3 linked regions of the Sulfurisphaera tokodaii str. 7 genome follow. The main gene of each other region encodes a partner of the protein of the gene in region 3 in a complex. Links are inferred from orthologs where the notes say so. Each region holds a gene or a part of one and is shown on either strand. Other genes may lie near its edges.

The links. Proteins that work in one complex are often made in the same cells at the same time.
Region 1: rpl7ae (region 3) and STK_RS02360 share a complex: the UniProt entries of both Methanocaldococcus jannaschii proteins name them as parts of the 50S ribosomal subunit. The link is inferred for Sulfurisphaera tokodaii str. 7 from one-to-one orthologs.
Region 2: rpl7ae (region 3) and STK_RS02365 share a complex: the UniProt entries of both Methanocaldococcus jannaschii proteins name them as parts of the 50S ribosomal subunit. The link is inferred for Sulfurisphaera tokodaii str. 7 from one-to-one orthologs.

Annotation. Positions count from the first base shown.
Region 1 is NC_003106.2:423,400-426,239, reverse strand. It holds STK_RS02360 (uL15 family ribosomal protein), read left to right. Parts: upstream 1-1,123; coding sequence 1,124-1,558; downstream 1,559-2,840. Other genes in the region: secY (preprotein translocase subunit SecY), read left to right, coding at 1,575-2,840; STK_RS02365 (50S ribosomal protein L30), read left to right, coding at 647-1,123; STK_RS02370 (30S ribosomal protein S5), read left to right, coding at 1-645; STK_RS02375 (50S ribosomal protein L18), read left to right, coding at 1-1. UniProt on the Methanocaldococcus jannaschii protein: Binds to the 23S rRNA.
Region 2 is NC_003106.2:423,856-426,706, reverse strand. It holds STK_RS02365 (50S ribosomal protein L30), read left to right. Parts: upstream 1-1,113; coding sequence 1,114-1,590; downstream 1,591-2,851. Other genes in the region: secY (preprotein translocase subunit SecY), read left to right, coding at 2,042-2,851; STK_RS02360 (uL15 family ribosomal protein), read left to right, coding at 1,591-2,025; STK_RS02370 (30S ribosomal protein S5), read left to right, coding at 468-1,112; STK_RS02375 (50S ribosomal protein L18), read left to right, coding at 1-468.
Region 3 is NC_003106.2:1,426,726-1,434,129, forward strand. Bases 1-2,947 are described here. They hold rpl7ae (50S ribosomal protein L7Ae), read left to right. Parts: upstream 1-1,257; coding sequence 1,258-1,638; downstream 1,639-2,947. Other genes in these bases: STK_RS07970 (glutamate--tRNA ligase), read left to right, coding at 1-1,197; STK_RS07980 (glycosyltransferase family 4 protein), read left to right, coding at 1,649-2,893. Outside these bases: STK_RS07990 (DNA-directed DNA polymerase I), read left to right, coding at 3,095-5,725; STK_RS07995 (DUF2286 domain-containing protein), read right to left, coding at 5,728-6,159; STK_RS08000 (protein-lysine N-methyltransferase), read right to left, coding at 6,156-6,641; STK_RS08005 (hypothetical protein), read right to left, coding at 6,660-6,980; pgsA (archaetidylinositol phosphate synthase), read left to right, coding at 7,016-7,404. UniProt on the Methanocaldococcus jannaschii protein: Multifunctional RNA-binding protein that recognizes the K-turn motif in ribosomal RNA, the RNA component of RNase P, box H/ACA, box C/D and box C'/D' sRNAs.

The DNA.
Region 1 (2,840 bases), 1.0 Mb from region 3 along the record:
ATGGCAGAAGAGGTTCCTGTAATTAACCCAGAAGAATGGAAACCTAGAACAAAAGTAGGTCAGTTAGTTAAAGAAGGAAAAATAACATCTATGAAAGAAATCTTTGAGAAAAATTATCCAATAACAGAGCCAGAAATAGTGGACGTGTTATTACCTAAATTGAAATACGAAGTAATGGACATAAAGATAGTGCAAAAGCAAACTGACGCTGGTGAAATATCTAAGTACAAGGTTTTAATCGTAATGGGAAATATGGATGGTTATGTCAGTTATGGTACTGGCAAGGCTAAACAATTAAGAGTAGCTATCCAAAAAGCCATAAAGAATGCTAAAATGAACATAATCCCAGTTAGAAGAGGATGTGGAAGTTGGGAGTGTACCTGTGGTGAAGCTCATAGTTTACCTTTTAAAGTCTATGGAAAGGCTGGGAGTGTTGAGGTTTTGCTAATGCCAGCTCCAAAAGGTACTGGGCTGGTAGTTGGTCCAGCTCTAAAAACTTTATTGACTTATGCAGGAATTAAAGATGCATGGTCTTTAACTAGAGGATCTACATATACTACAGAGAACTTTATAAAGGCTGGATATAATGCACTTTATAATACATATAAGTTTGTTACTCCAGTGGATTGGATGAGGAGGAAGTAATATGACTAGACTTTTAGGAATTATTAGAATAAGAGGATATGCAGGCACTCCCTGGTATATCCAGGATACATTGAAAATGCTAAGATTACCAAGAAGATTTAATGCAATGGTGTATGAAGATTCATCATCCATTAGAGGGATGTTGAAAATAGCTGAACCTTACATAACATGGGGAGAGCTAAATGAAGAAGGACTTAAATTACTTCTAACTAGATTACATACTAAAATAGGTAATCTTAAAATAACAGATGACATACTTAAAAGTCAATTAAAGATAGAAAGTTACAATTTATTTGTAAAGAAGATTATGGACGGAGAAATAAAACTGCATAAACTTGATGATTATTTCAAATTACCTATACGACTTCACCCACCAAGTGGTGGTTTTAAAGGAAAAATAAATAGACCTTTTAGTGTTAAAGGTGAATTTGGTTATAGAGGAGAAAAAATTAATGAACTAATTAAGAGGATGGTATAAATGACTGTGAGAAAAGAAAAGAAAAGCAGAAAATATAGAGGATATAGGACTCATGGTTGGGGAACAAAAGGACAACATAGAGATAGAGGTGCACAAGGAAGTAGGCAAATTGGAATGCATAAGGAAAAATGGTCATGGTTAGTAAAATATGGAGAAGGATGGTATGGAAAGCATGGATTTGTTAATCCTACAAGTAAAGTGTATAATGTTATTACAATGAGAAAGCTTCAAGAACTTATTGAAAAAGGCGAAATAAAAATAAAGGATGAGAATGGAAAGAAAGTAGTTGATTTAACTGAATATAGATATGATAAACTTATAGGCTCATCTGGACTAAAAATACCACTAGTAATTAAGGTGAATATGGCCAGTAAAAAAGCAATTGAAAAAGTTAAGGAATTAGGAGGACAAATTATATTAACCACAAGTGAATAGGCTTTTTTAGAGTAGTATGGGTTTTGTTGATTTTCTTGCTACACTAGGAGAATATTTACCAGCTGTAACTAAACCTAAAGATAGACCTTCTTTGGCAACTAAACTCCTTTGGTCGTTTATAGCTGTTATTGTTTATCTAGTAATGGCGTCAATACCACTTTATGGAGTTACCTCAGCAAATTCGTTCTTAAGCAATTTTTTGGCTGAAGAAATTATTTTTGCCTCAACTCAAGGTACATTAGCTCAACTAGGAATAGGTCCTATCATTACTTCTGGTTTAATTATGCAAATATTAGTAGGTTCAAAACTAATTCAAATGGATTTAGCTAAAGAAGAAGATCAAGCTAGATTTACTGAAGCAGAAAAAGGATTAGCTTTCGTTTTCATTCTAGTAGAATCTGCCTTATTTGGTTACGTGTTTACAAGAACTGCTGGTAATATTGAACTATCAGCTATTGTAACAATACAATTAATTGTTGCTACATATATAATTTTACTTCTAGATGAAATGATTCAAAAAGGATGGGGATTAGGATCTGGAATAAGTCTGTTTATATTAGCTGGTGTAACTAAAATTATGTTTTGGGATATGTTTGGTATTGCAGCAGTTAGTAATCAAAACTTACCAGTAGGTTTCTTCCCCGTGTTAATATCTGACATAGTAAGTGGAAAGAACATACTATCATTAATAGTAAATACGAGCACAACTACACCATTTCAACCAGATCTAGTAGGACTTATTTCTACCATTGGACTAATTATATTAATAATATATCTAACTAACATAAATATACAAATCCCAGTAACTACACAGCGATTAAGAGGGATAAAGACTACAATTCCATTAAACTTCTTATATGTTAGTAGCATCCCAGTAATATTTGTAAGTGTTTTAGGTGCTGATTTCCAATTATTTGCATCGTTAGCTTCCTATATATCATCTCCTGCCTCTACAGTCTTAACAGATATTGCAAATGCGTTTTTCTTCCCTCCAGCTAATGTCCCACATAGTGTGTTTGCTTTAGTAGTTGACCCAATAGGAGCAGTAATCTATGCAGTCGTATTTATTGTATTATCCATTATATTCGGTATTCTGTGGATTGATGTCGCTGGTCTTGATCCAGCAACACAAGCGCAACAAATGGTTGAAGCTGGGATGGAAATACCGGGAATGAGAAATAGTCCTAAAGTAATAGAAGGAATTCTGGCTAGGTATATATATCCGTTAGGTTTCTATAGTTCTCTTATAGTAGGAGTAATTGCTGTGTTAGCAACTTTTCTA
Region 2 (2,851 bases), 1.0 Mb from region 3 along the record:
AAATACATAATAGCACAAATTGCTAAGTTTAATCCAAAAGGAGATGTTATTGTAGTAGCAGCACATTCTATGGAGCTTGCTAAGAAATTTGGCTGGAAAGGAGATCTGAACAACACACCTGCTGCCTATTTAACTGGATACTTATTAGGTGTTAGGGCCTTAAAGGCTGGTATAAAAGAAGCTGTGGCTGACATTGGACTTTTCGTGCCTGTAAAAGGTAGTAGGATATTTACAGCTATTAAAGGGGCTATTGACGCTGGTCTCAGCATCCCAGTAGGAGATCTGGGTATAAAAGAGGATAGAATAAAAGGAGTTCATATAGCATCTTATGCCCAGAAATTAGAAGCTGAAAATCCTGAATTATTCAAGAGATTATTTTCTAAGTATTTAGAAAGGGGATTGCATCCTAAAGATCTTCCTTCACACTTTGAAGAAATATTAAATAAAATTAAATCTGGTGGAGCATAATGGCAGAAGAGGTTCCTGTAATTAACCCAGAAGAATGGAAACCTAGAACAAAAGTAGGTCAGTTAGTTAAAGAAGGAAAAATAACATCTATGAAAGAAATCTTTGAGAAAAATTATCCAATAACAGAGCCAGAAATAGTGGACGTGTTATTACCTAAATTGAAATACGAAGTAATGGACATAAAGATAGTGCAAAAGCAAACTGACGCTGGTGAAATATCTAAGTACAAGGTTTTAATCGTAATGGGAAATATGGATGGTTATGTCAGTTATGGTACTGGCAAGGCTAAACAATTAAGAGTAGCTATCCAAAAAGCCATAAAGAATGCTAAAATGAACATAATCCCAGTTAGAAGAGGATGTGGAAGTTGGGAGTGTACCTGTGGTGAAGCTCATAGTTTACCTTTTAAAGTCTATGGAAAGGCTGGGAGTGTTGAGGTTTTGCTAATGCCAGCTCCAAAAGGTACTGGGCTGGTAGTTGGTCCAGCTCTAAAAACTTTATTGACTTATGCAGGAATTAAAGATGCATGGTCTTTAACTAGAGGATCTACATATACTACAGAGAACTTTATAAAGGCTGGATATAATGCACTTTATAATACATATAAGTTTGTTACTCCAGTGGATTGGATGAGGAGGAAGTAATATGACTAGACTTTTAGGAATTATTAGAATAAGAGGATATGCAGGCACTCCCTGGTATATCCAGGATACATTGAAAATGCTAAGATTACCAAGAAGATTTAATGCAATGGTGTATGAAGATTCATCATCCATTAGAGGGATGTTGAAAATAGCTGAACCTTACATAACATGGGGAGAGCTAAATGAAGAAGGACTTAAATTACTTCTAACTAGATTACATACTAAAATAGGTAATCTTAAAATAACAGATGACATACTTAAAAGTCAATTAAAGATAGAAAGTTACAATTTATTTGTAAAGAAGATTATGGACGGAGAAATAAAACTGCATAAACTTGATGATTATTTCAAATTACCTATACGACTTCACCCACCAAGTGGTGGTTTTAAAGGAAAAATAAATAGACCTTTTAGTGTTAAAGGTGAATTTGGTTATAGAGGAGAAAAAATTAATGAACTAATTAAGAGGATGGTATAAATGACTGTGAGAAAAGAAAAGAAAAGCAGAAAATATAGAGGATATAGGACTCATGGTTGGGGAACAAAAGGACAACATAGAGATAGAGGTGCACAAGGAAGTAGGCAAATTGGAATGCATAAGGAAAAATGGTCATGGTTAGTAAAATATGGAGAAGGATGGTATGGAAAGCATGGATTTGTTAATCCTACAAGTAAAGTGTATAATGTTATTACAATGAGAAAGCTTCAAGAACTTATTGAAAAAGGCGAAATAAAAATAAAGGATGAGAATGGAAAGAAAGTAGTTGATTTAACTGAATATAGATATGATAAACTTATAGGCTCATCTGGACTAAAAATACCACTAGTAATTAAGGTGAATATGGCCAGTAAAAAAGCAATTGAAAAAGTTAAGGAATTAGGAGGACAAATTATATTAACCACAAGTGAATAGGCTTTTTTAGAGTAGTATGGGTTTTGTTGATTTTCTTGCTACACTAGGAGAATATTTACCAGCTGTAACTAAACCTAAAGATAGACCTTCTTTGGCAACTAAACTCCTTTGGTCGTTTATAGCTGTTATTGTTTATCTAGTAATGGCGTCAATACCACTTTATGGAGTTACCTCAGCAAATTCGTTCTTAAGCAATTTTTTGGCTGAAGAAATTATTTTTGCCTCAACTCAAGGTACATTAGCTCAACTAGGAATAGGTCCTATCATTACTTCTGGTTTAATTATGCAAATATTAGTAGGTTCAAAACTAATTCAAATGGATTTAGCTAAAGAAGAAGATCAAGCTAGATTTACTGAAGCAGAAAAAGGATTAGCTTTCGTTTTCATTCTAGTAGAATCTGCCTTATTTGGTTACGTGTTTACAAGAACTGCTGGTAATATTGAACTATCAGCTATTGTAACAATACAATTAATTGTTGCTACATATATAATTTTACTTCTAGATGAAATGATTCAAAAAGGATGGGGATTAGGATCTGGAATAAGTCTGTTTATATTAGCTGGTGTAACTAAAATTATGTTTTGGGATATGTTTGGTATTGCAGCAGTTAGTAATCAAAACTTACCAGTAGGTTTCTTCCCCGTGTTAATATCTGACATAGTAAGTGGAAAGAACATACTATCATTAATAGTAAATACGAGCACAACTACACCATTTCAACCAGATCTAGTAGGACTTATTTCTACCATTGGACTAATTATATTAATAATATATCTAACTAACATAAATATACAAATCCCAGTAACTACACAGCGATTAAGAGGG
Region 3 (7,404 bases):
GAAGTTAAAGCGTCAGAAAGACTAGAATTCTATTACAGTATGGCTAAAGAGCTTATAAGTAAAGGTTTTGCATATGTTGATACTTGCTCAGAGGAAGAGTTCAAAAAAATGAGAGATGCTAGTAAACCTTGTCCAAATAGGTTAAAATCAGCGGAGGATAATCTTTACTTATTTGAGAAGATGCTTAATGGAGAGTTTAAAGAAGGAGAAGCTGTAGTAAGGATAAAAACTGATCTCTCTTTACCTGATCCATCGCAAAGAGATTGGGTTTTACTTCGAATAATAGATGTTAAGAAAAACCCTCATCCTATCACTGGAGATAAATATTGGATTTGGCCTACTTATAATTTCGCAAGTGCCTTAGACGATCATGACTTAGGTATAACTCACATTTTCAGAGGTAAAGAACATGAAGTAAATGCAGAAAAACAGAAATGGATATACAACTACATGGGCTGGAAATATCCTTATGTTGAAGAATTTGGTAGGCTTAGATTAGAAGGATTTATGATGAGTAAATCAAAGATTAGAACAGTATTAGAGAAAGGCGTAAGCATTGATGATCCCAGATTACCTACGTTGGCTGGATTGAGGAGAAGAGGAATTCTACCAGAAACAATAATAGAAACTATAATTACAGTAGGTTTAAAGGTTAGTGATGCAACTATAAGTTTTGACAATTTAGCTGCACTTAATAGAAAGAAGTTGGATCCAATAGCTAAGAGACTTATGTTCGTTCAACAGCCTAAGGAGTTTATTATTGAGTTATCAGAACCAATTAGGGCAAAAATACCATATAACCCTAGTAAACCTTCAGAATATAGAGAAATTCTAGTAAATCCTGGAGATAAGATTCTTCTTGACGCGAAGGATGCAGAAGAAGGTGCGGTAGTAAGGTTAATGGAACTTTGCAATGTCACAATTTCTGGAAATAAATTAATATTTCATAGCAAAACTTTGGAAGACGCGAAGAAATTAAATGCAAAAATCATACAATGGGTAAAAAAAGATGAAGCTTCTAACGTTGAGGTAATTATACCAGATCCGAATGAAGAGAAGCCACCTATATCCGGTTATGGAGAAAAAGAAATTGGGAATCTAAAAATCAATGAAATAGTACAGTTCATAAGATTTGGGTTCGTTAGGGTCGATAATAAGATCGATAATAAGGTTACCGTAATATTCTCACATGAGTAACTTTATTAACCTAATAAGTTAATTCTTTTTTGCGTGACGAAATAAGAGGAGGATGAACGCATGTCTAAACCCTCATATGTTAAATTCGATGTACCAGAGGATTTGGCTAATAAGGTATTAGATGCTGTAAGAAAAGCAAAGGAATCTGGAAAGATAAAGAAAGGAACTAATGAGACAACAAAAGCTGTAGAAAGAGGCCAAGCCAAGCTGGTTGTAATTGCAACAGACGTGCAGCCCGAAGAAATAGTAGCTCACTTACCACTATTATGCGAGGAAAAGAAAATACCATATGTTTATGTCCCGTCAAAGAAGGCATTGGGAGAAGCATGTGGCTTACAAGTGGCTGCTGCCTCAGCGGCTATTATAGATCCTGGAGAAGCAAAGGATTTATTAGATGAGATTGTAAAAAGAGTAGAAGAATTAAAAGGTAAAGCAAGCTAAATTTTTTGGTATGAAAATTTTTGCTATAGGGAATGTTTTTAATCCTTCAGGTGTTTCTTCGCACATTATAAATGTTCTTAAAGGTCTTTCTAAATTAGGTGAAGAAGTCACATTATATGTTCCATATTTTCTTGTAGATAATAAAATTGAAATTTTAAAAGACTTAGAAAAAGCTGGAGTTCAAATATATCCTTTCGTGTATGATTATATTCAAAAATATAAAAGCAAAATAAGAACTACTAATTATTTTATAGAATCCCATACAGTTATATTTAGATGGAATGATATAGGAGCTGACAAGGTTTTATTAAGGGATCTAGATAGGATAAAGCCCGATATAATATATGATATGCATGAAGATACTATCACTTTAAGATTATCGTACTATTTAGGGAAGAAATTAAATGTCCCAGTGGTTAAGTTATTACATGATGAACCTTTTAGATATTCATCTTTTGGTAGAGGCTATAGAAAGATTCTCGGTCTTCAAGGTTTTATTTATGATGCTTTAATGTCTATTTTTTATAAGTTTGATAAAAGAGCATATGAAATTCCCATGGAAGATGGAATATTAAGAGGTATAGCCGCGGTATCATATGCGTCAATTTACTATTCGAAACTTGATGAAATAGCAAAAAAGTATCATGTGGCAGTGAAAGTTTACGAAATTGGAAATGCTTTTGATAAAGAGTTAATTTTTAAATATAGAAGAATAAAAGATAAAGGTGATTATGCAGTTTTCTTCGCTAGATTAGTACCTCAAAAAGGTCTTATGGAATTACCAAAAATTGCTGAGAGGCTTTCAACCAAAATAATTGTTTTTGGGAAATTATTTTCAGAAAAATACAAAAAAAATCTTCAATCTAAGAATATTGAATATCGTGGTTATAAGCCAATCGAGGAAGTATATGATACGGTTAGCAAGGCAAAAGTTTTAATATATCCGTCTCACCAAGATGGGTATTCACTAGTAGTTTTAGACACTTTAGCCCTAGGTACTTCTGTAGTAGCCTACGATATACCAGCTATTAGGTTTGTTTATGGAGGATTAAAGCCAGTGAAAATGGTAAAAGAATATGATTATTTATCTTTAGCAAAAGTAGCTAATGAAGTACTTAGTATGCCTGAAAAAGAATATGTTATGGAGCATGAAGATGAGAAAGTAAGAGCGTTTATAGAAAAACACTCTGACTGGTTAAATGTAGCTATTGAAACTAGAGATTTTTTAAAACAGTTTACTAGAAATGCTATATAATTATAATCATAAATTGTTCTTTTAATGCTATTAAATGTGGTAATTATCAATTTTAACTGTTTATGACGGGCCCGCCGGGATTTGAACCCGGGATCTCGGGTTCCGGAGACCCGTGCTTTGTCCTGGCTAAGCTACGGGCCCTCATTAAATGGCATTTAAGTTTATATCGTATTTCAGAATAATAATATTTTGTAGTGAGAAATGGCAAGACAAATTACACTTTTTGATTTTACATTGAAGAAAGAACAAAATAAGGATGAAAGTAGAAAAGAAGAGATCCCGCACGCTAATATCAACGAAGAGAGGAGAAAACCTAAGGAGTGGATAAAGGAGGCTGAAGAAGGGAAGAGTTATTTCTTACTTCAAGTTGATTATGATGGCAAAAAATCAAAAGCTGTTTGCAAACTCTATGACAAGGAGACGAAAAAAATATACATATTATATGATAATACAGGCCATAAACCTTATTTTCTTACTGATATAGACCCAGAAAAAGTTAATAAAATTCCTAAAGTTGTAAGAGATCCTTCTTTTGATCATTTGGAAACAGTAATTAAGATAGACCCTTATTCTGGTAATAAGATAAAACTTACAAAAATAGTTGTAAAAGACCCATTAGCTGTAAGAAGGATGAGAAACTCTGTTCCAAAAGCTTACGAAGCTCATATCAAATATTTTAACAATTATATCTATGATTTAGGCCTTATACCAGGTTTGCCTTATGTAGTGAAAAAAGGGAAATTAGAGCAAGTAAGACCAGAACTTAAAGGAGAAGAAGTAGATGAGATAAGAAAAGCTTTTGCTGATTCTGATGAAATGACTAAAGAAGCCGTTAACGATTGGATTCCTATTTTTGAATCTGAAGTTCCTGATGTGAAAAGAGTAGCAATAGATATAGAAGTATATACTCCTATTAAGGGACGAATTCCAGATCCAGAGAAAGCAGAATTTCCTATAATAAGCATATCCCTAGCTGGGAATGATGGTACTAAAAGAGTTCTAGTCCTACTTAGGGAGGATGTAAATTCTCAAATTACTAAGCACGATGTGATTGTAGAAACATTTAAATCTGAAAGAGAATTAATTAGAAGATTTTTCGATATAATTCTTGATTATCCAATTATACTGACATTTAATGGTGATGATTTCGATATTCCATATATTTATTATAGGGCTTTAAAGCTTAATTTTACCCCAGAAGAAATACCATTTGATATAATAAATGATGAGGGAAAATATTTAGCAGGTATTCATATAGATTTATATAAATTTTTCTTTAATAGAGCAATAAGAAATTATGCATTTGAAGGAAAATATAATGAGTATAATCTAGATGCAGTAGCCACAGCACTATTAGGAATGTCTAAAGTTAAGCTTGATACATTAATCAGTTTCTTAGATCTTGATAAACTGATAGAATATAATTCAAGAGATGCTGAAATAACTCTTAAATTAACTACATTTAATAATAATTTGGTATGGAAATTAATTATATTATTAGCAAGAATATCAAAGATGGGATTAGAGGAATTAACTAGAACTGAAGTTTCTACTTGGATTAAAAACTTATATTATTGGGAACATAGGAGAAGAAACTGGCTTATTCCATTAAAAGAAGAAATACTAACTAGATCAAGTCAGATTAAGACTGCAGCTATAATAAAAGGGAAGAGGTATAAGGGTGCTGTAGTAATTGATCCACCAGCTGGTGTTTTCTTTAATGTCGTTGTTCTTGATTTTGCATCACTGTATCCATCAATTATTAGGAATTGGAACATAAGTTACGAAACTGTTGATGTAGAAAATTGTAAGAACAAAGAATATGTAAGAGATGAAACTGGTGAAGTTTTACATTATATATGTAAAGATAAGCCGGGTATAACGGCTGTAATTACAGGTTTGTTGAGAGATTTTAGAGTTAAAGTTTACAAGAAAAAGGCAAAGTCACAAAATATATCTGAAGAGCAGAGATCGGTTTATGATGTAGTGCAAAGAGCAATGAAAGTATTCATAAACGCAACTTATGGTGTATTTGGTGCTGAGAATTTCCCACTATATGCTCCTGCTGTTGCTGAAAGTGTTACTGCAATAGGTAGATATGTTATTACTACAACGGTAAACTATTGTAGGTCAATTGGTTTACAAGTTTTATATGGCGATACTGATTCAATGTTTTTATGGAATCCATCTAAAGAGAAATTAGAAGAAATAATAAAATTTGTAAAGGGTAAATTCGGTTTAGACTTAGAAGTAGATAAAATATATAAATTTGTAGCATTTTCTGGTCTAAAGAAGAACTATTTAGGTGTTTATCCTGATGGAAAAACAGATATTAAAGGTATGTTAGCCAAGAAGAGAAATACTCCGGAGTTCATTAAAAAAGAGTTTAACGAAGTTAAGCAGCTTGTCACTACTATAAATTCCCCAGATGATATACCTAAGATAAGAGATCAATTGGAGTATAAGATTAAGGAGATATACGAGAAATTAAGACATAAGGGTTACAATCTTGATGAGCTGGCATTTAGAGTAATGTTATCTAAGCCTTTAGAAAGTTATACTAAGAATACACCACAACATGTTAAAGCTGCATTACAATTAAGATCTTATGGTGTAATGGTTCTACCTAGAGATATAATAATGTTTGTTAAAGTGAAAAGCAAAGATGGTGTAAAACCTGTTCAACTTGCAAAACTGAGTGAGATAGATGTGGATAAATATATTGATGCAGTAAGATCAACATTTGAACAAATACTAAAAGCGTTTGGTATTAATTGGGGACAATTTACTACAACTTCTATCGATACTTTCTTTAACATAAGTAAAAAGTAGTTTTATTCTTCTTCTTCAGCTTCTTCTGTTTCTGTCTCTTGTACTGGTGAAGTTACTTGTTTTGCGTATTCTAATAATTCGTTTTCACTTTTATCATCTATATAAGGAGAAACAACATAAACTTTTTTATCCTTAAAATCTGACTCAACCCACTCATTATCGAAACTGATCACAAATATAGGAATCTCAGCTATTGCCTCTGATTTTGTTCTAGATTTTATATAATTTTTTAACATTTCATAGGTTTGTGGTTTAAGAGGCAGAGGAATATGAATTTCATACATATCTTTCATTATTATGAAATCAGATAAGTTCTCATTCCATTCTTTTAGGGCTAACGTAGCTGTATTTCTTAATACTTGTGGTAAGTCACCTTCTACAATATCCTTTTTTGAAACTTGGCCATTTTCACTTTTGACTACTAAAACCTTCACTTATGCTCACCTATAACATATAAGTAAACTTGATGAGTCATACCTTTGTCTTCAACCTTTATAACTTCTTTTGGTACCCATCCTCTCATTTCGAATTCATGTGATACTACTCTAGTACCAGGCTTTAACTCTTTTTCTAATTTAGGTTTTAACATTTCATTAACGTTAGTTAGTAGAAACATAGTGACTATAGTAGCCTCTGAAAGATCGATCTCGAAAAAATTACCCTTTATTACTATGGCCTTATTTTCCACTCCGTTTCTCTTTATATTTTCTAGAGCTTCTTTTATTCTTTCGTCATTTATTTCAATACCCACAGCTTTTTTAACGTTGAAATCTTTTGCTGCAGTAATTATGATTCTTCCGTCTCCACATCCTAAATCATAAACAATATCTTCTGGTCCTGCATTAGCGATCTCTAACATCCTTCTTACTACTTTTTCTGGTGTTGGTACATATGGGACGTGAGGTATATAGCTCACTTTGCTCACTAATGTAATTTATTGGGACAAGATATTTTTAATTTTTTCAAGTGCTTGTTTTTTACCTTCTTCCGGGTCAGGCTCTAACTTCTGTGGATTAAAAGGCATTTGTGTTAATATAGGTGTAATTTTTCCATCATCTGTTTCTAAAAACAATTGTGGTAAAAAAGTCGTTCCAAATTCGTCTTTCTCTCCATAGTCAGCTAAAAAAGCATAATCTTCCATTTTTATTTCTTTTTCTATGTTTAGTTCCTTACTTAGTTCATCTATTACTTTTAAAAATGGTTTATGAGATGGATGTGCTTCTGAGGTTACCAGAATCAGTTTTTTAGCCTTCATATTCCCACTAAAAGTAAAAGTAATAGTTTAAAACGGTGATGGTTTTGATTACTAAGATAAGAAAGCAGTCTAAAAAGATATTGCAGCCTATAGCATTGGCTTTAATAAAGATTAATGTGTCTGCAAATACTATAACTTTTGTAGGCTTAATTCTATCTTTCTTATATTTAGCGATTATGTATTTCTTAAAAGATATAATAATTGGCTTGATTCTTCTTGCATTATCCGCATTTATGGATGCTATAGATGGGGAAGTTGCCAGATTAAGTAATAAAGCAGGAAGTAAGGGAAGTTTCCTTGATAGTAGTTTAGATAGAATAGAAGATATTAATTATATATCTGGGTTATTTAGTCTAGGTTTCACGCCCCTCTTAATAGGACTATTAATTGGTGTATCTGTAACAATTTCTTATTTAAGAGCTAA